DNA from 4 places in the Paenibacillus sp. 1SOY10 genome. Region 4 is predicted to be linked to each of the others. Evidence: riboswitches for the same ligand, from Rfam matches in the RefSeq annotation. Region 4 holds a riboswitch; each other region holds the start of a gene.

Region 1 (7,316 bases), on a different contig from region 4:
TCAACAAGTCCGTCGTTTCTCTATCTTAAAAAAATGTTGTCTCTACGTCTATGTATGAAAGATAAAAATTCCTGATTCTATCTTACTTCATAAAGCGCAAAAAACGAAGCTCCTCCTGCGAGGAACTTCGTTCTGGCTTACGCTACTGCTGCTTCGCGGCTTGCTCGGCAAGCTGGATCGCCCGTTTTACCATGTTTCCGGCGTCCTTTGCTTTAATGCCTCCCCAGCCCTCCTGCTGAACAGTATCATAAAATCCCAAATCCTTGGCAAGTTCGACCTTGAAGTTCTCCGACATAACGCTGCGTCTTCTGCGCGACATCGTCAGCCTCCTCCTTTGATCTTGGATAAAGGAACAAGGTTAGTATACGTCCCGCCGTTCCCTTCATACGAGGGAAAGCTGTCCACTTGGGTGCACCAAACTTCAGACGGCGCGTAAGGCAAGAAAAAAACGGCCTTCGCTTAAGGCGAAAGCCGTTTGCTGGCTCTTCATGATGTTCACGGTTTAATATACGAAATCCGCATCTCATCGTTGTCATTGCAAATCATGACCTCAACAGATTCGGTCAGTATATCGGCATAACTGTAAGACACACGCTTAAAGGTTTGCTGCTCTTCATCCAGCTTCACAATGAAGACCGAAGGATAGGTCTCTTCCAAGACTCCGGTACGTTCGACGGTCTTGCGACGACCTCCGTTGGCCCGAAGCATAATTTTCTGTCCTACGTGGGCGTCGAGACTATGCTTAATTTCCGACAGCGCATTTTTAGCCATTGCCTGTGACCACCTTCTTTCTTTGTCCATTATACAGAAAAGTCACAGGTTTGTCAATTCAAAACAAATAATTATAGCAGTAGGTAAAAAGCGATGTCAACGTTTTTTTTTCGACAATATTAGTTTGATGTAGGATAAGCCTAAAGACAAATAACCGGAAGGTCTCAGGCTAACGCCGAGAGTCCTTCCGGAATGGACAAAAAGATGATTGGTCTACACTGAAGGAACGACATGAAGGGTCGATAAATCCTGTAGCTTGGGCAGTCCGATCCGGTAGCTGCCTCGAGTTTCAATTCCACCAACACCTTGAGCCCCGCTGATCGTATGATTGAGGACATCGGTGATTTGAATCGTCTCCCGTATGGAGGTTAATGCGGCCTTTGCCGCGATATACACCGGGTCCAGAGCATGAATCAGCACGCGTCCCGGCGAGCTGGCGAAGTTAGCGCCAGCTTGCAGAAGCGCCTCAAAATGCGACTGACAAGCTCCCGCGACAATCGTCAGCGTATCGAAGTTCCGTTCGTACTCGCGAGCACGCCCGATCGCCTCAACGAAATGCCGGGAATTTTTGTAGCTGGCAAGCTGATACAAATCACCCGAAGGACGGGACTTCAACACGCCATCATGCCCTGTAAGCACTACAATATCGGGCTTGACGACGGGCAACAGCCGATACAACGTCTGGGCCATCTGGGCCTCTGTAACATAATAGCCCTGAGCCGGAACACGCAGTTTCTCGTACAAGCTCAAGCTCTTTTGCAGATAACGTTCGTCCCCATCCAGATGCAGCACCTTACCGGGAACCTCGAAATAAGCCGGCTCCCCTTGCGTATAATACGCCCGGCCAATGGTCGTACGGTTTCTTTCCGTTAGTTCCTCGCGGTCTTGCGTGAGCCGCTTAAGCGATTCTGTCGCTTTGATACGAACCCGCTGCGTCTTCTCACCCGGGGAAGCCGGATCGACCTTGACCAGATCGTTCAAGGGCGCATCCGCCAGCAGTCGGAACTCTGTGCCTTTGATGATAGCTTCGCTCCGCTCAATTCGTTCAATTCGGAACGTCACGTCTCCACCATAAGATTTGCGGACGACCAAGTCTCCCAAATTCGTCAAATCCATCACCTCTACCCCATCGTATGGGCGTATAGAGTGAATGGTTACAAGTGGAGTTCCTTTACGCCTGCCTCCAGCAAGACATCAGATAGCTTGGCGAATTCCTCTATGCTTAGCGTCTCGGCCCGCCGTGACGGCATGATTCCTGTCTCCGTCAGTAACTGGTCCAGGCGTTCCCGCCCTTCTTTAGGGAAGTAGCGACTCTTCAAATTATTCGAAATCGTCTTGCGCCGTTGAGCGAAGGAAGCCTGAACAACATCGAAAAAGAAGTTCTCGTCCTGTACAGCAACAGCCGGCTGCTTGCGAACCGTTAGACGTATGACAGCAGACTCCACATTCGGCTGAGGAATGAAGACGCTGTGAGGCACCGTGCAGATCAGCTCCGGTACACTGTAATACTGCACGGCGATACTCAGGCTTCCATACTCCTTGCCACCTGGAGAAGCCGACATCCGCTGCGCTACTTCCTTCTGGATCATGACTACAATATGCTCCAGAGGCAGCTTCTCCTCTAGCAGCCGCATCAGAATCGGCGTTGTCACGTAATATGGCAAGTTCGCCACCACGCTAACACCACTCACTCCGCCAAATTCTGCTGCGAACAACGCTTGCAGATCCAGCTTAAGTACATCCCCGTGCACGACACGAACATGCGGGTAGGGCTCCAATACCTCTTCCAGAATGGGCAGTAGCCGCTGATCGATCTCTACCGCTGTTACCTTGCCAGCTTCACGAGCAAGCTTCTCCGTCAAGGCACCAATGCCCGGTCCAATCTCCAGGGCTCCCTTGTCTGCGTCCAAGCCTGCCGCTGCCACAATCTTGCCAAGGATATTCTGATCGATCAGAAAGTTCTGTCCCAGGCTTTTTTTGAATGAGAAGCCATGCCGCTGGATAATTTCCTTCGTTCGGCGAGGCGTTGATATATCCTCCCTCATGCCCATGTTCCGTTAACCCCTTTATCTTCTAGCTTCACAAGTGCTGCTACGAATTCTTCCTGACTAATACGAAATACCGTTAGCCGCTTATATAACTGCTTCCCGTTGCAATATCCGATACCGAGTAGCTCTCCCAGCGCCTTTCTTCGCGCGGCTGCCTGCGGATGAACGATGAGTCCCGCCGTAATCAGGTCTTCCCAGGCGATGATAGGCTCCACCCCTGGCACTTCGTTATGCAGGCGCGCCAGCGCCGTACGAATCGCCTCTGGCGTGGCATTCTCCACACCGATATCCCCTCGCTTCGTGGCCTCCGCTTCAGGTAAGAAGGCATGCTTGCACCCGGGCACCCGAGTTGCCACGATCTTGCGAATCCGTTCTCCAGCGTGATCGGGATCGGTAAATATAATAACGCCCCGGCGTTCTTGCGCCAGAGCAATCTTCTTAAGCGTAGTCTCGTTGATGGCTGACCCGCCCGTTTCAATCGTATCCGCTTCAACGGCCCGCTTGACGGCTACGGTATCATCCCGGCCCTCCACCACGATGACTTCCTTGATCATCCGGGTTACCTTCTTTCCATTTGCCTCTACTACAACAAAAAGAAGAGGATTCTCATCCTCTTCTAATCCACTGTCTTTATCATCATCCTGAATACTTTGTGTACATATTGTATCCCACTTCCTCCGCATTGTAAAACGGAGAAGCTAGTTTAATTCCGGCTTCGTCGGGCCGATGACATATACGGTACGACCTTTCTTACGGCCAAAGTTTTTAGCCGTCTTCAAGCTGTCGTAGTAAACGTCCATTTTATTTCCCTTGATGGCTCCGCCGGTATCTTCAGCCTTGCGGAACCCGATTCCTTCAATGTAGACCCACCAGCCAAGCGGAACGACGGATTTGTCAACGGCAATCGTTCTGCCCTCCGTCACGCGAGTGCCGGAAGCTGTACGAGTGCCAATTCCTTCTTGCTCCGAAGAGTAGGCGGTCAGCGTAACATTCTTAAGCATCTTTTTATATTTAAAAGAGACACCGTTCTTGGTGGCATTGCCGCCAATGTTCACAGTATTTGCGCTGCGGCTGATGCTAGCCGACAGAACGGCTGTCGGTTCTTTCGTGCCTACGGCCACGACTTTAGGCTGGGCCTCCTTCGAGACCTCCTTGCCAAGCCAGCGCTTGGTCACGAATACTCCGTCCTCATAGGTTTTCTCGATGTTGTGAATGACCATGCCCTCACTGCCAGGCTGAACGACCTTTGTCGTTCCCTTCAGCAATTCCTTATCGGATGTCTTTACGACGTTAAAAGGCACAGCTTCTTCGGTTTGTACCAAATGCTTGCTCACCCGAACAATGGTGATTCCTGCGTCCGAGTCCAACTTGCGATCCAGGGCAGGTGTTACCTTATCATCTTGATTCAAAGTGACGCCTAGCTCATCTAGCACATCTTTGACCTTCTCCTTGGTAGTGAAAGTCGTTTTTGTCTCTCCGTCCACACTCACCTTTACCGGAACCGCCCGCACAATGACGACACGGTCGCCATCTTCCAGCATGCTATCTAGCGGACGCGATAATGTATCTTTGGGATGCAGATTGATGGCCTGTTCATCCAGCAGGTCAGCAACGCTGTCTTCCCGGGTTTCCACTGATTGGACATTACCGTCGACAACCAGGGAGATTTGTTTATTTTGCTGGCCATACAGCCATATGAGGATGATGATGATTACCGCGATGGTCAGAACGCCGACGAGCGCAACCTGACGAATATTTAACTGCTTCCATCGCAATGCGTAAGACATGCTGGATGAGCGTGATTCATGGGTCTCCTCTTTGCGGAAAATGCCCATATCTTCCGTCCTCCTTACATAGCCTCGCCGTCAAGATCGATGCACAATTACATTTGACGCGACTACATTCTTGATTTACGAAATGCGGCTCTTGCTCACGTGCATTTCGTATCCTTTCCCAGTCTGCCCTGCGGGTGTCACCTCCTGTTTATCAACAGTATGATGACCCTACTACTTTTATTCAAAACAAAAGAAGCCTAAAGAAAGAGTTAGAGGAACTCCTTCGTGGCTTCCTGATGGTCTTGGTGTAGTAGGCTGCACGAGTTACCTCTCTTGATACGCTTACGAGGTTAGCTGTCGGGTTAGGACGAAAGAGAGCCGCCCCTTCTCAGTACATTCGCTCATGGCGCAATGACCTCGAATTCACCCCATAGACCCTGATAAAGAAATCAAATACGAGCGCAGTTGGCAAATTCGCCGCTAGTCGCTTGCATTGGTTCCCCCGTTCTCCATTCGGAGATTCAGCGAGACTGGTTCATGGAATCAAGCATCGAAGTGATCCAAATTTCAAGTGTTCGAAACGGATCAAAACGATCACTGAAAAAATTCTATCCTGTTTCGATGCATGTTGTAAAGGACGAATCAACCACGTTTTTTTAAATAAATGGTTAAAAAAATGTAATTATATCCGTTTTAATGGTTAAAATGTATTAATCTTTCCGAAATCCTCGCTTTTTCATCCGTTTATCTCTCAAATACTCGGAATACCAAATCGTTCCAGTGCATTTCGAGTGGTAATTTGGGCAATTTCCTCAAAGGTTAACCCTTTTAGCTCGGCAGCCATTTCGGCAACCAGGCGTACATGAGCAGACTCGTTTCGTTTACCTCTAAATGGATGAGGAGTTAAATAAGGGGAATCCGTTTCGATCAATAATCGGTCAATAGGTGTCTTTGCCAATACTTCTTTCGGCTGCTTTGCATTTTTAAACGTAATGGGTCCGCCAAACGACAAATGAAATCCCAAATCCAGACACATTTTGGCAATTTCCCAACTGCCAGAATAAGAATGCATAACACCTCCCACTTTATGAGCTTTTTCTTCGCGCAAAATTTTGACGACGTCCTCATGAGCATCACGATTATGAATGCAAATCGGCATGCCGAGACTGCGAGCCAGCCCGATTTGCTTGCGGAACACCTTATGCTGCACCTCTTTAGGGGAGGTATCCCAATAATAATCCAGTCCGATCTCACCGATAGCGACTACCTTCTCATGCTTGCATAATTCAGCAATCCAGTCCAAATCTCCCTCTTGCATCGTAATGGCATCCTGAGGGTGCCACCCTACCGCAGCATAAATGAAGTCATAAGACTCGGCCAACTTCATCGTTGTCGGGATCGTCTCCCGGTTAAACCCGATGTTAATCATTCGCGTAACCCCTTGTTCTACGGCACGCGCAATCACTTCCTCACGATCTTCGTCAAATTGGGTTGCATCCAAATGCGTATGTGTATCAAATAACATGATGTCCTCTGACCTCCTAAATGCGTTGTTTAAAAATTTGCGCAACTTCACGGGGTAACTGATCCATGACAGCGCATAACTTATTGTCGGGATAATACAAATGATATTTCCCCCGATGCAGTCCGCTAATCGACCTGACAATATCGGACACCTCAGAGATTTCCCGCAACTGCTCTTGGCGGTCCAGTAACAGGATTTGCTTCTCCCCAATTCCCTCGTCCGGACGGAACACATCATAAGGTAGATCCGTTGGAAAATCAATTTCCATATCGTAATCGGGATTTAATCCTACCTGTTCGAAAGCGGTACGAATTTGTCCCAACATTTCCAGATCAATCGTCTCAACCTCTACATATTTATACAATTTCCGATTTAAAAACCGGATACACAAATCACTAAGCCGCTCATCCGCTTCCCGAGTCCATTGCATGAAGGCCGTTTGCATCAATGCCTCGTCCAACTGCAGGTAATCACGGACGTTTATATTTCCATCGAAGAGGCTGGGGAGCGGATAGGGCAGGAATGCAAATTTATAATGATCCCGATATAGTTCTTTCGCCCGGCGCAGAATTTGGCGGAGTATAATTTCTGAGCTGCGTGTTACCGGATGGAAGTAAATCTGCCAATACATTTGATAACGGGACATCAGATAATCTTCCACCGCATGCATTCCTGACTCCTTCACTACCACCCTTCCTTGGAAAGGCCGCAGCATTCGCAAAATTCGGTCCATATCAATCGTACCGTAGTTCACCCCTGTGAAATAAGCATCACGCAGCAGATAGTCCATTCGATCCGCATCAAGAGGACTGGATACCAGATTAACCACAATCGGATTATCATAATCCTTGCGAATGACGGATGCGACCTTCTCTGGAAAATCAGGAGATATTCGGCGCAGTACACTACCTACCTCGGTATCCCCCAGCAAAATTTTGCAAGTCCAATCCTCATGGTCCATCTCGAAGGCCTGCTCAATGGAATGAGAGAATGGCCCATGGCCCAGATCGTGCAGTAGTGCCGCACATAAAGCAACCAGCTTCTCCTCCCCAGGCCAGTCTGCATATCCGCCGCGCTCAAACTGAGAAATAATTCGGCGCGTGATTTCATAAACCCCAAGCGAATGTGAGAAACGGCTGTGCTCTGCACCATGGAATGTCAGATACGAGGTACCCAACTGGCGAATCCGACGAAGTC
Region 2 (7,316 bases), on a different contig from region 4:
TAAAAATCCTTGGGGAGAAGACCTTGCCTTGTCAAGTAATACGGGTGACCGAGCGAACGTTCCGCATTGTACTTACCGAGGGGAAGAATCGGCAAATCCGCCGGATGTGCAGCGCCTTGGGATACGGAGTTCGCAAGCTGCAACGCGTGCGTATTATGAATATCCGCTTGGGTCAACAAAAGATTGGTAGTTGGCGGGAACTAACGGAACAAGAGAAGCAGGAACTCGGGGATGCCCTGAACTACAGCCTAAACTAAGAAGGAACCTGTCATAACCACGTTACAGTGGATGGCAGGTTCCCTTTTCATATGATCTCTTTGGTTTCATTCATTAATGAGCTGCAGTTACGCCTAACTGTTGGCTGTTGTCCGAATACTTCCGGATGATGGATACTTCCACCCGACGGTTCTGCGCCCGTCCAACCGCCGTATCGTTCTCGGCCACAGGATGATATTCGCCATAACCGATGGCACTGAATTTCTTCGGATCCAGATGTTCATTGAACAGCAGGATTTTCATGAAATTCAAGGCACGGACTGAGCTCAAATCCCAGTTGGAGGGGAACTGATACGTGTTAATGGGTACATTATCGGTGTGCCCCGAGACGATAACCTCATAATCGGGGAATTCCTGTAGCATGACAGAGATCGCCTTGGCCAACATCCGGGCTTCGGGCTTCACTTCCGCTTCTCCGGAGGGGAACAGGGCATTATCACTGATCGTAATCATAAGCTGAGACTGATTGAGATTTGTATCCAAATCCTCCGTCAATCCATTTTGCTGAATATAATTGTCCAGTTGTTGCTTGAGCTCCTCCAGATTTTGCTGTTCCTGGCGTTTCAGTTCGTCTTGTCTGGCAATCAAGTCAGACGAGGACTTAGGCAAGTCGCTCTCACTGTTTGAGGTATTTGAATTGCTAATCATCGCGTTCTCATTCAGGATGCCTACTCCACCGGTGAACACCCCATTAAACGCCTCGCTCATCTCCTGGAACTTCTGGGCATCGATATTACTCATGCCAAACAGAACGATAAAGAGGGCCAACAATAACGTCATCAAGTCAGAATAGGGCAGCAGCCAGCTTTCGTCGGCATGCTCTTCATGGTCTTGATGCTTATTCTTTTTGCTCACCTTCACCCGCCCCCTTTTCTAGGATTTTTGCACGTTCGGAAGGGGTTAAGAACACGGCCAGCTTCTGCTGGATCGCAATGGTGGATACGCCGGATTGAATGGATAGCAGACCTTCTACCATCATTAGCTTTACTTCCATCTCTTGTTTGGAGAGACGTTTTAATTTGTTGGAAATAGGATGCCACAATACATAACCGGTAAAGATACCGAAGACGGTAGCGATAAATGCACCCGCGATGGCATGGGACAATTTATCGATATCACTCATATCAGCCAAAGCGGCAATCAAACCAACTACGGCCCCGAGTACCCCAAGGGTTGGTGCATACATCCCTGCTTGGGAGAACATCAAGGCACCCGCCTTATGGCGTTCTTCTGTAGCGGCAATATCCTCGGTCAAGACGTCCTGAACGAATTCCTGATCATTACCGTCAATGATCATCCGCATGCCACCGCGCAGGAAGTCGTCATTAATTTCATCTACTTTAGCTTCCAGAGCAAGCAGACCCTCGCGGCGGGTGATTGTAGCCCATTCCATGAATAGGGTAATTAACTCGCCTTTGCTAATCATTTTAGGTTTGACAACCGTCAGCTTAATCAGCTTCGGGAATTTCTTCAACTCCGACATGGGGAAGCCCACGAACAGGGTTGCCGCCGTCCCGACAAATATAATGACAAAAGCCGCGGGATTTTGAACCAGGGATTCGACAGGCGCGCCTTTTAGAAACATCCCCAAAATAAGAGCGACGAATCCGAGAATAAGACCAATAATTGTTGAAATTTCCATTGTACACCTCGTCCTTGAGATAAATTGATTCCTTTCCTTGCCCCTCCCGCATCCTTGCGGAATAGGCGGGTCACGCCACTTGAAACGATGTATCTACTTTATCGACAGAATTCCCTTTTTTTTTAAGTGGTTTTTTCCGGTATAATAGGAATACAGTCTAAATAGAGAGGTTGGAAGGGAGGATATAGCAGTGGGCGTAAAGCATGGCAGAGATTATGAATATATTTTGGCTGATTTGATGAAAGCGGTTAGCCAGATTAGTGATAGCTATCTTTTTTTTGAAATGGAGCCCTCCGAGTGGGATAACTTGTCTGAGGCGGATCGGGAAGAAGTACAAGAAGCGCTGGCGGAAGACCTGTTCTTCGCCTTGGGAACTGAGCCGATGATTGAGGTTGGCAGTGCCATCGTTATTTATGATCCAGAAGGCCATCGGATCAACTTCTTGATAGGAGAAGCCGAGTTGACCTCAGTTACGTTAATTTGAAGCAATGGTTCAAATCCGTGGACAAGCCTTCGTACTGTCTATGTGGGTACGCATGAAGCTGTGAGGTTGGGAATACAATAGATGGAGAGCGAAGCCGGGACAGACCAAGAGGGAATCCTGGTGCGCAGGAAACAGGCTTACATACAGGAGTTCTTGAAGAGAACGGGGAGGAAGAAATATGCCGTTTACACCGCAAGAAGTAGAAGCGCATTTGGAGAAGCTGGAAGGCTGGGAGCTTGAGGAAGGAAGATGGATCTTCCGTAAATATACATTTTCCAGCTTTATGAAGGGGATTGCCTTTGTGGATGAGGTCGCGGCAATTTCCGAGGCTTTCAATCACCATCCTTTTATCACAATTGATTACAAGACAGTCACTCTTCGATTAACCTCATGGGAAGATGGGGGCATTACAGCCGTTGATATCAAAGAGGCACAGCAATACAATGAGGCCTTCGAGAAGATGTCCTGATTCCAAAGCAAACACCCCCACCTTGGTGAAAATGTCATTAAGATGAACTTCACTTAATGGCATTACACCTTGGTGGGGGTGTTTTGTCTATCCGTTATTTCTTCTCCGCAAGCCACATGGCTACGTTCGCAATCTCTTCATCCTGCAAGCGATCCTTGAACGCAGGCATCATGCCGCCTTTTCCCTTGGCAATGATGGAATATAGCTCTTCTGTTGTCAGTTGGGCCCCGATTTTGTCCAGAGCCGGGCCCGCTCCACCCTGAAGCTGGTCGCCATGACAGCTAATACAGTTAGCCCGGACCAGAGTTTCGGCTTGTTCCGCGTTCATCGTAATTTCGGGCAATTGCGGGGGCTTGGCTTCTTCTTCAGTTTGTTCTCGGCTAGGTAAGGTAAACATGAGTACAAGGGCAAAAGCGCCTGCTATAATGAACAAACCGCTCATGATCCACTTTTGCATTTCAATCGTCCCTCCTATGTCAGCTACCTATTATTATAACGGAACAAACTGCCCGTTCATAGCCTTTGTGACAAATTTGGAAACGAATGAATTTTAAATTCGTGTTGGAATGTGCTTTAGTTCATAGCGAATCATCGGTCGAGATGATCATGTTAGCTTGAGTTACTGAGCTGAAGTGGAATCGCCTTTGTACACCATGCAATAGAATGGCTTAGATACCCCACCCGGAGTCATCTTCTCGTACAAATCGGTAATGGTAAAGCCTACCTTCTGGTAAGCCCGGATCGCTCGAGTGTTCCAGGTGAGCACTTCCAAATCGATTTCGTTGTCGGGCTTGCGTCTTCGAGCTTCTGCGACAATAGCCTCCACAAAAGACTTACCCAAGCCATTTCCGCATAATTCGGGTTTCAAACCTATACCCAGACGGGTAACACCTTGTAAGGGGAAATATTGGGCGAACCCGACGAGGCTTCCGTCTTGGTCCAGAACGGATATATACTGTTCAGTTCGTATCACAGGATTCCCGAACTCTACATCGAGCGCTTTCATTTGTTCCCACGGCAGCCAGCTATAGATATCATAAGGAGAATCGTAATGCCAGGTACAAATCTCGGCTCCATGAGCTTCTTCCATCGGTGCAATCTGAAATTGAATGATTGGTTTATCCATTTTGCCTCTCCTTTAATCCGGCATGTATGAGGTGACAGGACCGTGAATATTCTCGTACCCTCACAATAACGGGATTTGTCGGGCTTGTAAAGGTTTACCGGAGTGGGTTAGCGTTTTCTGACTGGGAAGTGTAGCAAATAAAAAACCCGCGAGAATGTTGTAATCAACATCTCCACGGGTTTGAATGTTAGTACCTATTCAACATCATCGTGCTCGGCAGCATCGCCGGTCACTTCTTCATACTTGTCAGTGCTCATGATACGCTTAGCACCGATATAGCGTTCTGCATAATATTTCTGGCTCAATTTGCTAATGATAACTCCTTTAGAAGTAGAAGCATGAGCAAATTCGCCGTCGCCTACGTAGACACCTACGTGGGAGACTCCCTTACCAGAAGTGTTGAAGAATACCAAATCGCCAGCAATGAGTTCACTTTTCTTTACGGCCGTTCCCATCTTATATTGTGATCCGGATTGATGAGGAAGTTTGATGCCAATTTTAGAGAACACATACATAGTAAATCCTGAGCAGTCGAAACCAGATGTTGAGGTTCCGCCGGCAACATAGTCGGTACCAAGAGCTCCATCAATCGCGGTGTTCAGTTTGGAATCCGCGAAAGCGCTACCTGTTCCGAGGGTGAAAAGCAATGCAAAACTTACTGCTGCTACGGTTAAACGCTTCTTCAAGAAGTTATGCTCCTTCCAGTGCCTACGAGGTTAGCTTAAGGATTCGGTTGAAGGTCCCCTATGATCCCTCTATTGCGAGATCAATTCACCCAAAGTGGTTCCCCCGTTTCCCCGGTGAAGGGAACTCGGCTTTTGATTTCACACCTAAATTTGCCTTAATGGCAGATGGCAACGTGATGCTACCAAAGATGACAAAAGTAATTACAAAACTGTTACTTAAATTGCCTGCTGTTATTGTAGCAGAGGGTAGTATATTTTGGCAATGCTTAATTCACAAGATTAAGAGAACAAATAGAGCACAAAGGACTTTGCCAGCTTGCAAAGTCCTTGTGCCCTATGGGTTTGGAGAAGGTAAAGAAATTTTAACTTTTTTGTGTTTTTGCTCTCCAAAGTTGAAATTGAGAGGTAACCTGCCAAACTCTAAAAGTGCAGCGAAAGAAAGGATAGGTTTGCTGCACGATTAATGCGAGCAGACCGGTCCAGATCCAGGATACGGTGCCCATGAGCAGGAATACCACGAGCGCGGAGAAGCCAAGAATCAGAGCTATGCCTAAGCCTTGCAAGAGGTGGCGAATGCCCACCAGCAGGGAGCTCCATGCTCCGGATTTAAATAGATAGCCGAACTGAATAAATAACAAGCATTGCCGAACGACCCAGCCGTACAGGAACCAGCCCAGCAGGAGACCTAGTCCGGTGAGCCAAATAGGCAAATGATCTGCGGCACTCAGCAGACCTGGCCATAGGGACCATAACTTGGGGATGATCCACAAGGCCGGCAGCAGAACCAGAGTCAGCTCCAAGATATAGAATAGCAAGACCGGCTTACCAAACTCTTTCATTCCCCGAAACAACGGGAAGCCAGATGCGCGCTCCTCAGACGGGGTAAGCCCATACAGGATACCGGCTTGAATAAAAGGGGTGAGAAGAAGTCGTAGTACAATCATGCCGGCCAGCAGCCAGAGGTACCGTTGTACATCGGGATGACTCCACAGATTGACTTGCCCCTCCAGCAGGAACAATATTTTCGCAAGAGGTGTGGGTGGCGGATTAGGGTACCTCTGTAACAGAGAGGTAATGGCGGTATCAGCAAGCCGATATATAAGCAGTCCCCATAGCAACTGGTAGAGAAATAGAACAATCACTGAGAGGAATTGACTCTTGAGAGCGGTAAAACCCTGACGGACATAACTCATTTCATCCCTCCTTTATAGATGCCTACCAAATGAATAGACCTAGGACTGCCTCCAGCAACTTGGTGACGCTCATATTGGAGCGGGAGAGAAGCGGCTTCGGAATGTCTGCTTTCAGGTAGTTGTTAATTCGCTTATTCTCTACTACCAGCGTATATTCGGGGTCAATTTGGACCCAGTCGATGGGAGCCTTATACTGGAGCTTAAGCTCTAGTCGATGATCTTCACCATTCCACTCTTTGCGTACGGTATGACCATCCGTGAAGGTGAATAATAAGGGCACCTTCGGATGTGTGGCTCCTTTGCGTGAGAACGTTACGGCTGACTCATACAAAGTACCCTTGTCTTGCTGGATCGATGTTACGCGAATGTCGTCCACGGAGAAGTCGGCCATTTTATCATCAAATACATATTGGTTAAAATAAGTCTTCCAGCTTCGTCCCGTTACTTGTTCGACAATCCGCTGGAAATCGGCTGTGGTCGGGTGCTTGAATCGGTACTTGTAGCTGTAGGTATTGAGAATACGCTTCATGGTCTTGCTACCCACCTGGCGTTCAATATCCAGCAGAATCAATTTGCCCCGGTAGTAGACATTGCGGGCGTAACCATCTCCTGGTGCATACTCCCAAGCAGGCTGCGTCAGGGACTCGGGAGCAGAGATCAACGTTGATTGTATAGGCAGGTTCGGGGCAATGCCAAATTCTTGTTCCATTAATTTATCTTCGGCATAGGAAGCGAAGGCTTCGTCCAGCCAAGCTTCTTCAAATTCGTTGCTAGCGATCATTCCGTAAAAAAACTGGTGAGCAATTTCATGAATGACGGTGCGTTCAAGCTCATCATAATCCGGGGAATCGCCGCGAGCGCCGAAGGCTGTGACCAAGGTGGGGTATTCCATACCGCCGGCACCATTGCCCCCCGCCGGGGGAACCACGATCGACAAGGTGGAGTACGGATAACGCCCGTACCACTCACTGAAATTAGCCAGAGCCACCTTGGCGGCGTAGAAGTAGCGTTCTTTCAGGTCCTCATGCGCTGGATCCAGATAGAGCTTGACCCGAACACCTGGCACTTCGGTAGAAGAGAAGGGCTCTTCCGCATAAATAAAGTCAGGCGACGCCGACCAAGCGAAATCATGGACATCGTCGGCATAGAACTGTACGGTCTTCCGTCCCTCTTTGACAGTGGCTTTCTTCGTCTGAAATCCGGTAGCGGCTACAGTGTAATGCTCAGGCACATTAATTTTCACACTATAAATCCCGAAATCGGAATAGAACTCGGAGTTGCCATGATACTGATGAAGGTTCCAGCCTTCGCTGTCTCGCCCCCTTGTTCCTACGGGTTCATATACGCTAATCTTGGGGAACCACTGGCCAGCCATGACAAAGTCATCGGAAACGCCCATGCGGGCAAAGATTTTTGGCAGCTTGACGGTAAATTTGAGGC
Region 3 (7,316 bases), on a different contig from region 4:
TGTAGTGATCTTCGTGATTGGCTTGCTTCAAGGCCGTGATTTGTTCGAGCTGTTCCTGACAGCGATCAGCCTTGCGGTAGCTGCTATTCCGGAAGGACTCCCAGCTATCGTAGCCATCGTGTTGGCCCTGGGCGTGACGCGCATGTCGCGTATCAACGCGATTGTGAAGAAGCTTCCAGCCGTGGAAACCTTGGGTTCCGTCAATATCATCTGTTCCGACAAGACCGGAACGCTGACGCAGAACAAGATGACGGTGGTGAAGCACTTTACGGCTGAGCCGCTCGAAGATGAAGTGCCCGTTGAAATGATCAAGGCCTTTGTGCTCTGTTCCGATGCTACCTATGAGAATGGGGAGGGTACGGGAGATCCGACGGAGATTGCGCTTGTCGTCTACGGGGAGCAGCATAATATTCTGAAAAGGTCGCTGGAAGCTGAATACAAGCGGGTGGGGGAGAAGCCCTTTGACTCTGACCGCAAGCTGATGTCCACGCTGAACCAGACCCGTGAGGGGTACCGTGTACATACGAAGGGAGCTATCGACCAACTGCTGCAAATCTCCAGTTCCGCCGTGGTGAACGGTGAGGTTGTCCCGTTGACGGAGGAACTCAAGCAACGTTATTTGCAGGCAGCCGAAGCCATGTCGGACGATGCTCTTCGTGTGCTGGGAGCGGCATACAAGGACACCGACCGTATTCTGCCACCGGAGGAGATGGAGCAGGATTTGACCGTGCTGGGCTTCGTTGGCATGATTGATCCGCCACGGATCGAAGTTAAGGATTCCATCCGGGAAGCGAAGATGGCCGGTATTACCCCGATCATGATTACGGGGGATCACCGGAATACGGCAGTCGCGATCGCCAAGGAACTGGACATCGCTCATTCCCTGGAGCAGAGCATGACCGGGGCAGAGATTGATACCTTGTCTGACAAGGAATTTGCCGAGAAGATTCGCAACATTCGCGTATTTGCCCGTGTCTCGCCAGAACATAAGGTGAAGATCGTCAAGGCCTTCAAGGCCCAGGGCAACATTGTCTCCATGACGGGAGACGGTGTGAACGACGCACCTTCACTTAAGAATGCCGATATCGGCGTCGCCATGGGGATTACCGGGACGGATGTGTCGAAGGGTGCCAGTGACATGATCTTGACCGATGATAACTTTACGACGATTGTCCAGGCCATTCGGGAAGGACGGAACATTTACGCCAACATTCGCAAGACCGTTACCTTCCTGTTAGCCTGTAACTTTGGGGAAATCGTGGCGATTCTGGCTTCGATCCTGTTCTTCTGGCCGCTGCCACTACTGGCTACCCAAATTCTCTGGATTAACCTGGTGACAGACACGCTGCCGGCAATTGCCTTGGGCGTTGACCCTGGTGAGAAGGATGTCATGAAGCGCAAGCCACGGAACCCCAAGGAGAGCTTCTTTGCTGGAGGTGCGGCGCTGCAAGCGGTACTTGGCGGATTGCTGATCGGGGCATTAACGTTGGTTGCCTTCTACGTCGGGTTGGCTGAGCACGGATATGGCCTGCGTTCTCCGAATATCTCGGAAGAGGCTATGACCTACGCCCGGACGATGGCCTTTGTCGTATTGGCCGCGTCCCAGTTGTTCTACTCGTTCTCCAAACGCAGTGCTACAAAGTCCATCTTCGCCGTCGGCCTGTTCTCTAACAAGCTGCTGGTTGGTGCGGTTATCGCAGGTCTGGTGCTGCAATACGCTTCGATCTCCATTCCGTTCCTGGCCGCTGCCTTCAAGGTACAGAACCTGAGCCTGCCGGACTGGGGCCTGGTATTCGTCCTTGCCTTGATTCCGTTAATTCTTAACGAAATCATTAAGGTGTTTGTACGGATGAGAAGAGGAGCGTCAGCGTAATCGTGTTGCGGGTAAGTGGATGCAAGTGCGCGGGTGAAAAGGCCTGCGCACTTTTTGTCATTATTTCTAAATCGATTTATTCCATCTTCCTCGGAGTTCGCTATAATAAAGCTTAAATTAAACATAAATGATTAGTGGATAGGAATAGGAGAGGAGTAACAAGTGATGGCTGACAATCAGGGAAAGCTGGATAAGAAGTCCTTGGCGGACGCATTCAAACGCACGGTATATCAAGTGCCGGGGCATGGGAAGCGGAATGTGGATGTGTTGAAGCAAGCCTTGGAGAAGGTGAGCGGTGGACTGGACAGCGATATGTATGGGAAAGGACAGGCCATCGAGGACTTCGAAGCGAAGATGGCGGGCGTATTGGGCAAGGAAGCGGCCGTATTTTTTCCTAGTGGTACGATGGCGCAGCAAATCGCGCTTAGAATGTGGTGCGACCAGAAAGGGACAAAGCGGGTGGCCTACCATCCTCTCTGTCACCTGGAGATTCATGAAGAGGACGGATTGAAGGAGTTGCATGGAATACAGCCTGTGCTGCTTGCGGACGCGAATCGTCTCATTCGTCTGGCTGATGTCCGGAATATGGACGAAGATATCGCTTGTCTACTGTTGGAACTACCACAGCGCGAAATCGGCGGGCAGTTGCCTGCATTTGCCGAATTGGAAGCCATCTCTTCCTACTGCCGGCAGCGTGGAATCAAGCTGCACCTGGATGGTGCACGCCTCTTTGAGGTTCTTCCCTACTATGAGAAAACAGCAGAGGAGGTATGCGCTCTGTTCGACAGTGTGTATATCTCGTTCTATAAGGGCCTTGGCGGAATTGCCGGAGCCATTCTGGCCGGGGACCGTGAATGGGTGGATGAATCCAAGGTATGGAAACGGCGTCACGGTGGGGATTTGATCAGCCTGTATCCTTATTTTCTTAGTGCAGATTATTATTACGAATTAAGAGTGGGCAAGATGGAACAATATTACCGACAGGCGCGGGAGCTAGCTCAGCTCTATAATCGTTGCCGTCATTTCAGCACCCTGCCGGAGGTTCCTGTGTCCAATATGTTCCATGTTCATGTAGATCTGCCCAAGGAGCAACTGGAGCAGCTTCTGCTTGAGGTATACCGGGAGACAGGCGTCGGCTTGACGCCTATGGTCAAGGAACGGATGAGCGGCGGCTGTGGCTTTGAGGTGAGCGTGGGTGATCGGTATGCCGAGGTTCCCAAGGATAAGCTGCAATTGGCGTTCCGGCTGCTGAATCAGAAGTTGGAACGGGAAGACCATGAATTGCATTAACACAGAATGGCGTAAGAACGTGATTTTCGTTGATTGTGCGAAATAATCGACGAGGGAAGAGCGTGTAAACGCTTATCTGAATCCAGTTGATACAAATCCTTCTTCTTTTGACCTTTAACCTGCCTTTACACCCTCCTGGCGGAGGGAGTATGATTCAGCAGTAGTAATTAAATGACAAATACCTGATCGCTGAATTCTGTGAAATTCAGAAACGGGGGAACCATCGGAAGGGGCCGTGCTTGGCCCGTTTCAGGGGTGAATCGCTGGGCTGGCTTGTTTGCCATCCCGGGGTAGGGCTGCTTTCGTGCCCGAATCCGTCAGCTAACTCCGTAAGCGTCCGAAAGAGGGAATTGTCGTGGCTATACGCCGCGGGAAAGTCCAACTTTCCTGCGGCTTTTTTCTGCTGTCATTGGGGCGGGAGATTGGCAACTTGGAGCTAGAAGAGGGGATATAAGATGGTAAACAAAGTCAAACGGGTGCTCATTGGACGGCCGATGAAAAGTAGGGAGATTGAGGGGGAAAAGCTGGGCAAGCTGAAGGCGCTGGCCATCCTGTCTTCGGATGCACTGTCATCTGTAGCCTACGGAACTGAGCAAATCCTGCTGGTCCTGATGGCGGCGGGGTTCTCCGCCCTATGGTATTCGATTCCGATTTCCTTTGCCGTACTTGGGCTATTATTCATACTGATCCTGTCTTATCGGCAGACGATCTTCTCTTATCCCTCCGGGGGTGGGGCTTACATCGTGGCCATGGATAATCTGGGACGGTCTACCGGACTGCTTGCCGGGGGTTCGTTGCTCGTTGACTATATCTTGACCGTAGCGGTGAGCTCGTCTGCCGGGACGGATGCGATTATATCGGCCTTTCCGGTACTACAGGATCACCGGGTTCTGATTGCCCTGATCATGATTACACTGCTTACGCTGATGAATCTGCGCGGTGTGACGGAATCGGCCTCTGTGCTGGCCGTGCCGGTATATCTGTTTGTTATTGCGATCTTCGTGTTAATCGGTTCTGGAGTGGTCAAGTATGCCATGGGTGGGATTCATGCCGCCACGCCGGAGGTGGAGGCTACCGTATCCAACATCAGCCTGTTCCTGCTATTGAAGGCCTTTAGCTCAGGTTGTTCGGCCTTGACTGGAGTAGAGGCGGTGTCCAACGCCATCCCGAACTTCAAGAAGCCAGCAGCCCATAATGCAGCGGCTACCCTGGCAATGATGGGTATCATTCTGTGCACGATGTTTATCGGCATTAGCCTGCTGGCATATTGGTATGGAATCAAGCCTGATCCGCAGGCTACTGTGGTGTCGCAGATCGCGGAGTCTACTTTTGGTCGGGGCACGCTTTACTATGTCATCCAGGGCATTACCGCATTGATCTTGTTCCTGGCAGCCAACACGGCATACTCGGCGTTTCCGCTGCTGGCGTTCATGCTGGCCAAAGACAAATATATGCCGCATGCCTTTATGGTGCGCGGAGATCGACTTGGCTTCTCTAACGGCATTATTTTCCTGGGCGTGACTTCTGCTCTGCTGGTCATTGGCTTTGGCGGGAATACGGAGAGCTTGATTCCTCTCTATGCTGTGGGGGTGTTTATCCCGTTCACCTTGTCCCAACTGGGAATGATGATCCGCTGACTGAAGCTCAAGCCCAAGGGCTGGGTTCTCCGGTTTGCAATCAATACAGTGGGTATGCTCACGACGCTCGGGATTACGCTGATTTTTATCATCACCAAATTTTCGCATGTGTGGGTAGTCTTCATTTTCCTGCCGCTGGTGATGTTTCTGTTCTACCAGATTCACCGTCATTATCTGAACATTGCTCAGCAGCTACGGATTTCCATGGATGTGGAGAAGCCCGTCATGAAGGGCAGCACGATCGTGGTGCCGGTAGCCGGAATTACGCGGGTCGTGATGAATTCCCTGAGTTATGCCAAATCCTTGACCGATAATGTGGTCGCTGTATATGTGGGCTTCGATGATGATGAGATTAAGCGGATGGAGCAGAAATGGGCAGAGTGGAATCCCGGAGTACGGCTGATTACGCTGAGATCGAGCTTTAGAAGTATTGTCCGGCCCATCATGAAATTTATCGACACGGTGGAGTGGAAGACCTCCGAGACCGATCACATCACGGTGCTGATTCCGCAATTCATTACACGCCATTGGTGGCAGAATATGCTGCACAACCAGTCCAGCCTGGTATTAAGAGCTTACCTGTACAATCATAAGGACGTTGTTATCGCTACCGTACCTTTCCATTTGCAAAAGTAGGCCTTGGGTATCCGGGCGAATGATCACCAAACCGGGCGATCGCACGTACAATAACCTGAATACCCTAACACGACAAGGAGGGGAATGGGTTGATTGTTCTACCACCGAGCGACAAGAGCCAGCTCTCGCAGATGAGCTTGCCTCCGTTCCAACAGGAAATTGTGCAGGCTATGGAGAGGAGTCCGGTGCCCCATCGTTATAGCTCGCTGGATGAGCTTCTCTTCGAATTGAACTTACGGGGGGCGATTGTAGGATCGGCTTTGGCGCTCAACCAGAGTGGAGCCAAGTTCGCCGTATACCGCAGATCGCATTGTAACGAGATGTATTGGTCGCGCACGGACGAAGGGGGCTTCCGGCTAAGAAGCGGCGTAGCGCCTTCCGATGCCATACAAGACATTTACCTGAACGGGCCGTTGTATGGCTTCGAATGCTCCATGGCCATGATGATTGTGATGTACAAGGCTGTGCTGGATCAGATTGGAAGCCGCGCATTCAATACGTATTTCACAGATCTGTATCTGTTCGATTGGCACTACGATAGTGATCTTGGTTTTGCCCAAGGCAACCGTAGGCTGGGCGTGTATCCCGGGGATATTCTGTACTTTAAGAACCCGGATCATAACCCTGAGACGCCAGAATGGCAAGGAGAGAATGTCATCGTGCTGGGCGACGACCTGTTCTACGGTCATGGAATCGGCGTTCGCAACTCATCCGAGATTATTGGTGCACTTAATCAGCGACGGAAGCCAGGCGCACGAAGATCAGCCTACCTGCTCGATCTGATCATTCATCCCGATTATAATCACATCCGCGGGCTCCGGGGTGTGTATGCACGTATCGGTACTTCGGTGTATCGCTACTCGGGAGCGGAGCAGCAGGCTTAAGACAAGTTTTTTGATGAAATAGAGAGCAAAAAAAAGACGGCAGGGGACGGATGTCCCCGATGCCGTCTTTTTTTGTTTGAATCCCTTCACGAAATTGTGCAGAATGTCAGAACAAATGGTATAGTTACACCAGAATAAAACCAAGACAAGATCAGGTAAGGAGAGGTGTCCGTGCACAAGCAATTAGAAAAATACTGTTTGTCCAAAAAAGGAGCGACCCAGGAATATCCCTTCGGACCCGATCCTGCGGTGATGAAGGTAGGGGGCAAAATGTTTGCGTTGCTGCCTGTTCCAGGAAATTCCGGGGAATCCTCTACTATATCCATCTCGCTGAAATGTGATCCGGTCATTGCGGAAAATCTTCGAGAGCAGCATGCTTGTGTGACCGCTGGGTATCACCTGAACAAGAAGCATTGGAATACCGTCGTTGTTGACGGCAGCCTGCCTATGGACGACCTGCGGGCCATGATCGATCACTCCTATGATCTGGTGCTGAAGGGGCTAAGCAAAGCTGCCCGGGAAGCGGTACTGATGCGCTTAAGCTAGACTTAATATAAATGTGTGTTCAAAAAGTCGGGTTAGCAGGACCAAGAAGGTTGGATGAAGCCAGGGACTGAGTAGCGGAGCGTAGACCGATCTACGTGAGCAACGGAAGGCCCGGCTGAATTCAAGATTCGACGCCGAATCTACTCCTTGATTAACTCCGTCCCGGGAAGACGACTTTTTGAACAACCTCTATAAGTATGTTGTGACTAACATTACGTCCCTGGCCGGGGACCATGCGCTAGAATGAGGACAAAGCCAATATTTGGAGGTATGAGCGCGCATGGCCCAAGGCAAGGGTAGATATCAAGGCGGCAAACCAGCCGCTAAAGGCAAGGCAGCGAAGTATCAAGGCAAGAACGGAGGAAAGTCCAACTTTCTATTCGTGTTATCACTAATTGTGTTAGGCGTGTTGGTGATTGTGCTGTCCTTCTTCTTCTTGAAGGATTCGAA
Region 4 (7,316 bases):
GTATTCAACTCGCCCAGGCTCTTGCCGTGCATACTGGCTGGAACCTTCATTTCCACAATACTGAACTCCTTGGACAATTCAATATAATCCAGCAGATTAGGTGTGACGAGCTGGTGGGCAACCCTTATTCCCATATCACGTTCCGGATAAATGATACGGTCTACGCCCAGTTTCTCCAGTGCGCGCCCGTGAAGCACCGAGATGGCTTTGGCTACCACGGTCTTGACCCCAAGCTCCTTGAGCAGAATTGCGGCCAGAATGCTCATCTGGATGTCATTGCCAATAGCCACAATACCGCAGTCAAAATTGCGCACCCCTAACGATTTGAGCATCTCCTCGTCAGTGGCATCAGCGGCGACGGCATGGGTCAACTGATCGCTCAGTTCCTGGACCAGTTCCTCGTTACGATCGATGCCCATTACCTCATAACCCAGGTCCACCAACTCCAGCGCCAAATTTGAGCCAAAACGCCCCAGCCCAATCACTACAAACTGCTGTGTTCTCATGAAAGGTAATATCCCCTTATCCTATAATCATTTTGCCTTCGGGATGACGGTAGGGCTCTTTCCCCTTCTTTGGTCCCAGTGCATAAGCAAGCGTCAACGGTCCGAGACGTCCCGCAAACATGGTAAAACTAAGGATTAGCTTGCCGATGGTCGTCAACTGCTCCGTTACCCCCATGGATAAACCCACCGTACCGAAGGCGGAGGTCGCCTCGAACAAAATCGCCAGAAACCCTGCTTGTTCGGTGGCAGACAACACAATGGCCACAGTAATAATGAAGAACAACGACATCATGGTCAATGTCACCGCCTTGAAGATCCGTTCCTGAACCATCCTGTAACGGAACAGAACCAGGTCTGTACGACCGCGAATCATCGACAGCACCGCACCTGCCAGAATGGTGAAGGTGGTGGTCTTGATACCGCCCCCGGTAGACCCGGGAGAAGCCCCGATAAACATCAATATTATAATGAAGAATTGCGTAGCCTGACGAAGGGCTTCGATGTCCAGCGTATGAGCTCCGGCCGTCCGCGGCGCCACCGACTGGAACAAGGCACTCCAAAGCTTGCCACCCCAATCCAGCGGCTTCAGTGTCCCCGTATTGGTGAACTCGAAGACGAAGATGATCAAGGCTCCGGATACGATCAAGGCCGCCGTCATCGACAGCACAACCTTGGAATGAAGCGACAGCTTGCGGCGGCGGCGAATGTCGAACAGGTCAGATAGAACGACAAAGCCAAGTCCCCCTGATATAATCAGGAAGATTGAGACCAGGTTAATCAGCGGATCAGATACATAAGACATCAAGCTTTGACTGCCCCCGAACAAATGAAAGCCCGCATTATTAAACAAAGCGATAGCATGAAAAATACCAAAGTACAACGCCCGGCCAAAAGGCATATCCAGAGCCAATCTCAGGGTGAAGAGCACCGCTGCAATCGACTCAATAATCAAGGAAAAGAACAGGACCTTGCGGATCAGTCGAACGATCCCTTCCATTGAATTCTGGTTCATCGCTTCCTGAAGCAGTAGACGATCCCGCAGCGATATTTTCCGTTTAAATACCAGGGAGAACATCGTCGCTACGCTCATAAAGCCCAAGCCGCCCACCTGAATAAGTAGCAATATGACCATTTGCCCGAATGGGGAGAAATAAGTGCCCGTATCCACCACGACCAGCCCGGTTACACAGGTAGCCGAGGTGGCTGTAAACAAAGCATCGATAAATGGCAAGCTTGCCTTGGAGACGCTGGAAATGGGTAGCATAAGCAACAGGGTGCCCAGCATAATAATCAGGGCAAACCCCGTCACCAAAATTTGGGGCGGAGACAAATTCAATTTATGCAATCCCACCAGGCTCACCTCATCGTTGTCATTAGAGAACGCAAAAATAAAAAAGCACTGGAAATCCAATGCCTTTCGGTGTTTGGTTCCTGCTGCAAAGACCTACGAGGTTAGCTGACGGATTCGGACATGCACAGTTGCCCTATTCGCTTCCTCCGCAAGCTTAGGCTCGCGAGATTCAGCAAAATTCACCCCAAAAAAAACCGGTTCCCCCGTTTTCCATCGAAATTCGGCCATTTTATTTTCAATTGGATTATAATCCTTATTTGTTGCCAGGACAAAGCTTCATTTGGCCTAAATAGACGGGAAAACCGTGAAAAGGAGTGAACCCTGAATCCACGGGCCCCTGAATCTGAGCCATGCGAAGGGTTACCGGGTTTATTGCCGCTTTTCTTATTTTTCACCTGCTATTCTGGCGAAGGCCACTTCAACTGTGTTATCTTTACTGTGACGAACTTGGGGCTAAATCATACCTCTTATTACATCAAAAAGGAGTTGTGCAAGTGAATTTCTCCATGAAACCTGCCGGTGGCACACTAAAGACCCGTACACTTTGGTTGCTCGCTGCGCTAGGGCTAGTCGTATTTATCGTTATCCAGTTGCTTCCGACGAATGATTCGGAGCTGCTGCAGATGGAGCAATCCAAAGAGATTATCAGCAAACAGCAAGCCAAGGAGCAAGCGGAGCATTTCGTGCAATCCGTTCTGCAGTTGGACTTGTCTGAACAGTCAAAAGATAAGGCACTGGTTACCTACGAATCACGTTCTGATTTGCTGGGTTATTTGACAAAATCGGAGTTGCTATCCTCGTATCTGAAGAGCTACGAACAGCAATTCCCTTACGATGTGTTTCGAGTTCTCTTCAAGCAGCCCGATGATCTGCTGAATGCCTTGACCGTCGATGTACATATGAATTCCGGGCAAGTCGTTGCCTTTGAAGAAATTCTGTCCGCCAGCAATACGAACAAGCAGACTATGCTGGATTTGGGGACGGAGACTACCGAGACTATGTTGTCCTGGGAAGGCGATTTAACACTGGCCGAAAAGGAAGAAATGGCCCAGCCTTACCTGGATGCCTTCGGCTTCGCTGACGCTGATTTGACGCTCGCTTCCGGGGAAGGTGACGTCGGCCTGTTGTATGATTTGAATGGATATACCATTGGAGAGTCCAAGGCGCAAATTCAAATTCAATATGAATATGGCTACGTCTCTTCACTGGAAAGCTATTTCGTCGCTCCGGCCGACCATTTGAATTATGTGAAGCAGCAGACCACTCTCGCCACTTGGCTTACCTTTGCAGGCTATGCCTTCTTGAGCTTTATCCTGGGTGTGCTTGCCATCGTGTATAGTGCCCTCACGAGACGACACACATCATTCAAACGTGGTATTTTTCTGACTTCACTTTATTTTGTGCTCTCCATGGTAGGCACTTTCAACATGCTGCCTATTTTTGAGAAGGAAAGCACCGAGCCGTTTATGCTGATCTTCCTGCTGGTCTTCCAAAGTGTGTCGACCCTGTTCATGTCCATAGCCATCTATTTCTCACTGGTAGGTGGAAATGGATTATGGCGCCAGCAAGGAATGAATCCGTGGCCTCGCGCCAGAGAAGCAGGCTATGGCCGTCATGTGCTTACCTCCATGACTGATGGCTATGCCTGGGCCCTGATTTTGTTAGGTGTACAATCGGTTATCTTCCTCATTCTGGAACAAAGCATCGGTACCTGGTCTACGAGCGATTCGACGCAATCGCCGTACAATATGGTATATCCGCTCTTGTTCCCGCTTTTGGCCTGGGTGGCCGGGATCGGAGAAGAAGCGGTTTATCGGTTGTTTGGGATTCCGATGCTGAAGAAGATGTTTCGCAGCACCTTTGTAGCCTGCTTGCTATCCACGCTAATCTGGGCGCTGGGGCATACGTTGTATCCGATCTATCCTATCTACTCAAGACCCATTGAGCTGACCATCATTGGATTGTTGTTCAGCTTCGTCTTCCTGCGTTACGGCTTTGCCGCCGCCGTGTTCTCCCACGTCATCTTCGACAGCATTCTGATGGCGCTGAGCTTGATGTTTATGGGAGGCGCACTGAATATCGCCGCTGGTGTATTCTACATCGCTCTGCCAGCTATTGTGGCTTATGTCATTTATGTATTCAACCCGCCAGGTCGGGAGCGCAAAGAGCCGCCAGTACAACAAAAAGAGGAGCCGTTCTTCACGACTCCTCCGGTGGCTCCTCGTCCCGAAGGGCATTGATAATTTCACGAGCCAGCTTATCCCCTATAGAAAGAGGCCGGAAGTCTTCGACGGAGGCCTCTTTTATTTTTTTAAGTGAACCAAAATGCTTTAATAGCGCCTTACGTCGCTTCTCTCCGATACCAGGAATAGCGTCCAGTTGCGAAGTCACCATCGACTTGGCCCGTTGCTCACGGTGGAAGGTAATGGCGAAGCGATGCACCTCATCCTGTATGCGTTGCAAAAGGTAAAACTCCTGACTGTCACGGGGCAGGTGGACTGGCTCCGGCGGATCATAAGCCATGAGCTGCGCCGTTTTGTGCTTCGCATCCTTGACCAGCCCACAAACGGGAATGTAAAGGCCCAGCTCATTCTCCAGCACATCGCTGGCTGCTGAAATCTGGCCCTTCCCGCCATCGACAACGATCAGATCGGGACGGGGCAGTTCCTCCTTGAGTACCCGCTCATAACGACGCCGGATCACCTCGCGCATCGTTTCGTAATCATCGGGGCCTTCCACGGTCTTGACCTTGTATTTGCGGTATTCCTTCTTGGCTGGCTTGCCGTCAATGAAGACCACCATCGCCGATACGGGGTTGGTCCCCTGAATGTTGGAGTTATCGAACGCCTCAATTCGCGTGACCTTCTCCAGGCCGATGGCTTTGCCCAAATTCTCTGCGGCCTTGGAGGTCCGCTCCTCGTCGCGTTCGATGAGACGGAATTTTTCGTCCAGCGACACACGAGCATTCTCCGTTGCCATCGTAATCATTTGCCGCTTAAGTCCACGCTGAGGAACCAGCGTCTTCACGCCAAGCCACTGCTGCAAGGCAGCAGCTCCGGAAGTCGAATCGAGCGTAAAGTTCTCACCGTGAGCACCCTCTAACGCGTCTTCACTGACACCCGAATCGGCCGCAGGAGCAACTTGCTCCTCTTCATCAGCAGACGTATTCACTTCGGCTTCGGCTGCCATTCCCTTAACTTGCAAGGTTTCAGCGCCCTTTGTACCGACAAACTCTTTCATCTCAGGCAGCAAAATTTCTTGTGGCAGCGCCGGGTTTTCACTGTAATACTGCGTGACATACGACAGAAAGTCCCCGTAAGCATCGCCGTAGAATGGAAATACCGACGCATGGCGTTCGATCATTTTCCCTTGACGCATGTACAGGATTTGTACGCACATCCAGCCCTTGTCCACCGCGTAACCAAACACATCACGATCCTTGGCATCATTCATGGTAATCTTCTGCTTCTCCATGAGGGCATCAATGTTGATGATCTGGTCACGCAGTTCCTTGGCTCGCTCGAATTGCAGTTCCTCGGCCGCCTCATGCATCTTGCGCTGCAACTCCCGCTTGATCTCTTCATGGCCGCCGCTCAAGAACGATACAATCTCCTGGATCATGGAATCATAAGTATCCTGCGATACCTCTTGAACACAAGGGGCCAAGCATTGCCCAATATGGTAATACAGGCAGACCTCTTTGGGCATTACGTTGCATTTACGCAGCGGATACATTCGATCCAGCAGCTTCTTGGTCTGCTGAGCCGCATAGGCATTAGGGTAAGGTCCGAAATATTTTGCTTTATCTTTAAGCACCCGCCGCGTCACTTCCAGCCGGGGGTGTCGCTCATTCGTAATTTTAATGTAAGGAAAAGTTTTATCATCTTTCAATAATACGTTAAACCGCGGATGGTGTTTCTTGATCAGGTTGCACTCCAGAATGAGCGCCTCCATATTGCTACCGGTCACGATATATTCAAAATCGCGGATTTCGGAGACAAGCCGTTGCGTCTTACCGTTATGGCTGCCCGTAAAGTAAGAACGGACCCGGTTCTTCAGAACCTTGGCTTTACCTACATAAATAATCAAACCATCCTTGTTCTTCATTAAATAACAACCCGGTAAGTCGGGCAGCAACGCCAGCTTATGACGAATTGCTTCCATCGCCTTTTCCTGGTCCAGCGCCTCGCTTGTAAAGGAATCCATGCCTTCCCCTCCTCTCTCCTTAGCATATAACGATAAAAATAACGCCTCCGGTTGGTCCGGAGGCGTCATCCAAGGCACCAATCAACGTGCCTGATAGCCTGGCTTACTGATGTTTAGCAATCAGGTTCTTCAGTGTGTCCTTCGAATTCAAGCCAACGATCTTATCGACCGGTTGACCATCCTTGAACAGAATCAATGTAGGAATGCTCATAACGCCAAAACGGGAAGCCGTTTCCGGGTTATCGTCGACATTCAATTTAGCAATCTTCACCGCATCTCCTACTTCGCCTGACAGCTCTTCCAGAATCGGAGCAATCATTTTACAAGGACCGCACCATGGAGCCCAGAAGTCAACAAGAACGGGAGCTTGCCCTTCAATCTCATTATTAAAAGACTGATCGGTTACATTTACGATGGCCATAACCAATTCCTCCTTATGTTTGTGCTCATGGTCTGCAGGCAATACCTGCAGGAACCACGAACAGCTCATTTATTTAACCAGATAGTAAAGACGAGCAGGCCACAAAGGGACTGCCGATGCCATTATACCACAACTCACTAAAAAAAAGAAAGTGCGTAAGCAAGCCTTCTTTACAAATAGAAGGGGCTTTGGTTATACTAATATTAACCAATATCAGCTTTGTCTATGACATAAATCATTGATGTTCTTTGCGAAATATACATTTTCTCTGAGGAGGCCTATCGCCATGGATGCCAAGATGCAGGCGAACGACCCGCGTCAACATATCAACGAAGAACCCCGTAACGATTTGTTCGATCTGATGAACGGTTTCTTCGGCATGTTTACGCTGATGAGCATCATTTTCTTCGGCATGGTCATCATCAAATTTATCGGCAGCTAGTCTGCTCAGAATTACCCATGCACAGCAAATGGACTTCAGAAGCCCCGCTTCCCTCACTAGTGAGGAAGCGGGGCTTCTTGGTTATACACACCGCCATCAGCCCTGTCCGCGTTTGTTCGCACCCTTTACCTGCACCACATCAACGAACGGAGCAATGCGGTCCATTAGCCGCTGTCCTTTATGACGCTCTTCCCCATCCTTGCTGGTGAAGCTCAGATGCTTCTCCAGGGCATTCAGGGAATAGTTAGAAGTATAGAAGGTAGGTTTACGGTTCATACGGTAATTCAGAATCGAACCCAAAATATGATCGCGCACCCATGGGTTTAAATTTTCCGCCCCGATATCGTCGAAGATCAACAGGTCCACCTGCTTCATCGTCTCCACTGTCTC

Evidence for each region. Region 4 has a riboswitch for cyclic di-AMP ahead of AC1VOR_RS19825 (TrkH family potassium uptake protein). Riboswitches for the same ligand answer to the same signal wherever they lie in the genome.
Region 1: another riboswitch for cyclic di-AMP. It lies ahead of AC1VOR_RS22620 (ubiquitin-like domain-containing protein); the one in region 4 lies ahead of AC1VOR_RS19825 (TrkH family potassium uptake protein).
Region 2: another riboswitch for cyclic di-AMP. It lies ahead of AC1VOR_RS22845 (C40 family peptidase); the one in region 4 lies ahead of AC1VOR_RS19825 (TrkH family potassium uptake protein).
Region 3: another riboswitch for cyclic di-AMP. It lies ahead of AC1VOR_RS14925 (APC family permease); the one in region 4 lies ahead of AC1VOR_RS19825 (TrkH family potassium uptake protein).

The regions. Positions count from the first base shown of each region.
Region 1 is NZ_JBXENK010000017.1:42,650-49,965, forward strand. Features, by position in the region: gene AC1VOR_RS22595 (small, acid-soluble spore protein, alpha/beta type) at 143-319, opposite strand; gene veg (biofilm formation stimulator Veg) at 496-771, opposite strand; gene yabG (sporulation peptidase YabG) at 985-1,887, opposite strand; gene rsmA (16S rRNA (adenine(1518)-N(6)/adenine(1519)-N(6))-dimethyltransferase RsmA) at 1,926-2,822, opposite strand; gene rnmV (ribonuclease M5) at 2,813-3,373, opposite strand; gene AC1VOR_RS22620 (ubiquitin-like domain-containing protein) at 3,518-4,654, opposite strand; cyclic di-AMP (ydaO/yuaA leader) riboswitch at 4,918-5,131, opposite strand; gene AC1VOR_RS22625 (TatD family hydrolase) at 5,346-6,122, opposite strand; gene AC1VOR_RS22630 (HD domain-containing protein) at 6,136-7,316, opposite strand, start outside.
Region 2 is NZ_JBXENK010000018.1:27,651-34,966, reverse strand. Features, by position in the region: gene rluF (23S rRNA pseudouridine(2604) synthase RluF) at 1-257, shown strand, start outside; gene motB (flagellar motor protein MotB) at 331-1,131, opposite strand; gene motA (flagellar motor stator protein MotA) at 1,115-1,918, opposite strand; gene AC1VOR_RS22865 (hypothetical protein) at 2,109-2,402, shown strand; gene AC1VOR_RS22860 (4a-hydroxytetrahydrobiopterin dehydratase) at 2,581-2,871, shown strand; gene AC1VOR_RS22855 (c-type cytochrome) at 2,966-3,328, opposite strand; gene AC1VOR_RS22850 (GNAT family N-acetyltransferase) at 3,491-3,997, opposite strand; gene AC1VOR_RS22845 (C40 family peptidase) at 4,192-4,683, opposite strand; cyclic di-AMP (ydaO/yuaA leader) riboswitch at 4,688-4,824, opposite strand; gene AC1VOR_RS22840 (hypothetical protein) at 5,046-5,876, opposite strand; gene AC1VOR_RS22835 (M1 family metallopeptidase) at 5,899-7,316, opposite strand, start outside.
Region 3 is NZ_JBXENK010000005.1:208,084-215,399, forward strand. Features, by position in the region: gene AC1VOR_RS14915 (cation-translocating P-type ATPase) at 1-1,873, shown strand, start outside; gene AC1VOR_RS14920 (threonine aldolase family protein) at 2,039-3,163, shown strand; cyclic di-AMP (ydaO/yuaA leader) riboswitch at 3,341-3,514, shown strand; partial or broken gene AC1VOR_RS14925 (APC family permease) at 3,619-5,436, shown strand; gene AC1VOR_RS14930 (protein-glutamine gamma-glutamyltransferase) at 5,526-6,320, shown strand; gene AC1VOR_RS14935 (MmcQ/YjbR family DNA-binding protein) at 6,492-6,866, shown strand; gene AC1VOR_RS14940 (DsbA family protein) at 7,147-7,316, shown strand, end outside.
Region 4 is NZ_JBXENK010000011.1:33,203-40,518, forward strand. Features, by position in the region: gene AC1VOR_RS19820 (potassium channel family protein) at 1-506, opposite strand, end outside; gene AC1VOR_RS19825 (TrkH family potassium uptake protein) at 523-1,857, opposite strand; cyclic di-AMP (ydaO/yuaA leader) riboswitch at 1,933-2,093, opposite strand; gene AC1VOR_RS19830 (CPBP family intramembrane glutamic endopeptidase) at 2,352-4,097, shown strand; gene uvrC (excinuclease ABC subunit UvrC) at 4,057-6,063, opposite strand; gene trxA (thioredoxin) at 6,167-6,484, opposite strand; gene AC1VOR_RS19845 (YqzM family protein) at 6,771-6,926, shown strand; gene dnaI (primosomal protein DnaI) at 7,023-7,316, opposite strand, start outside.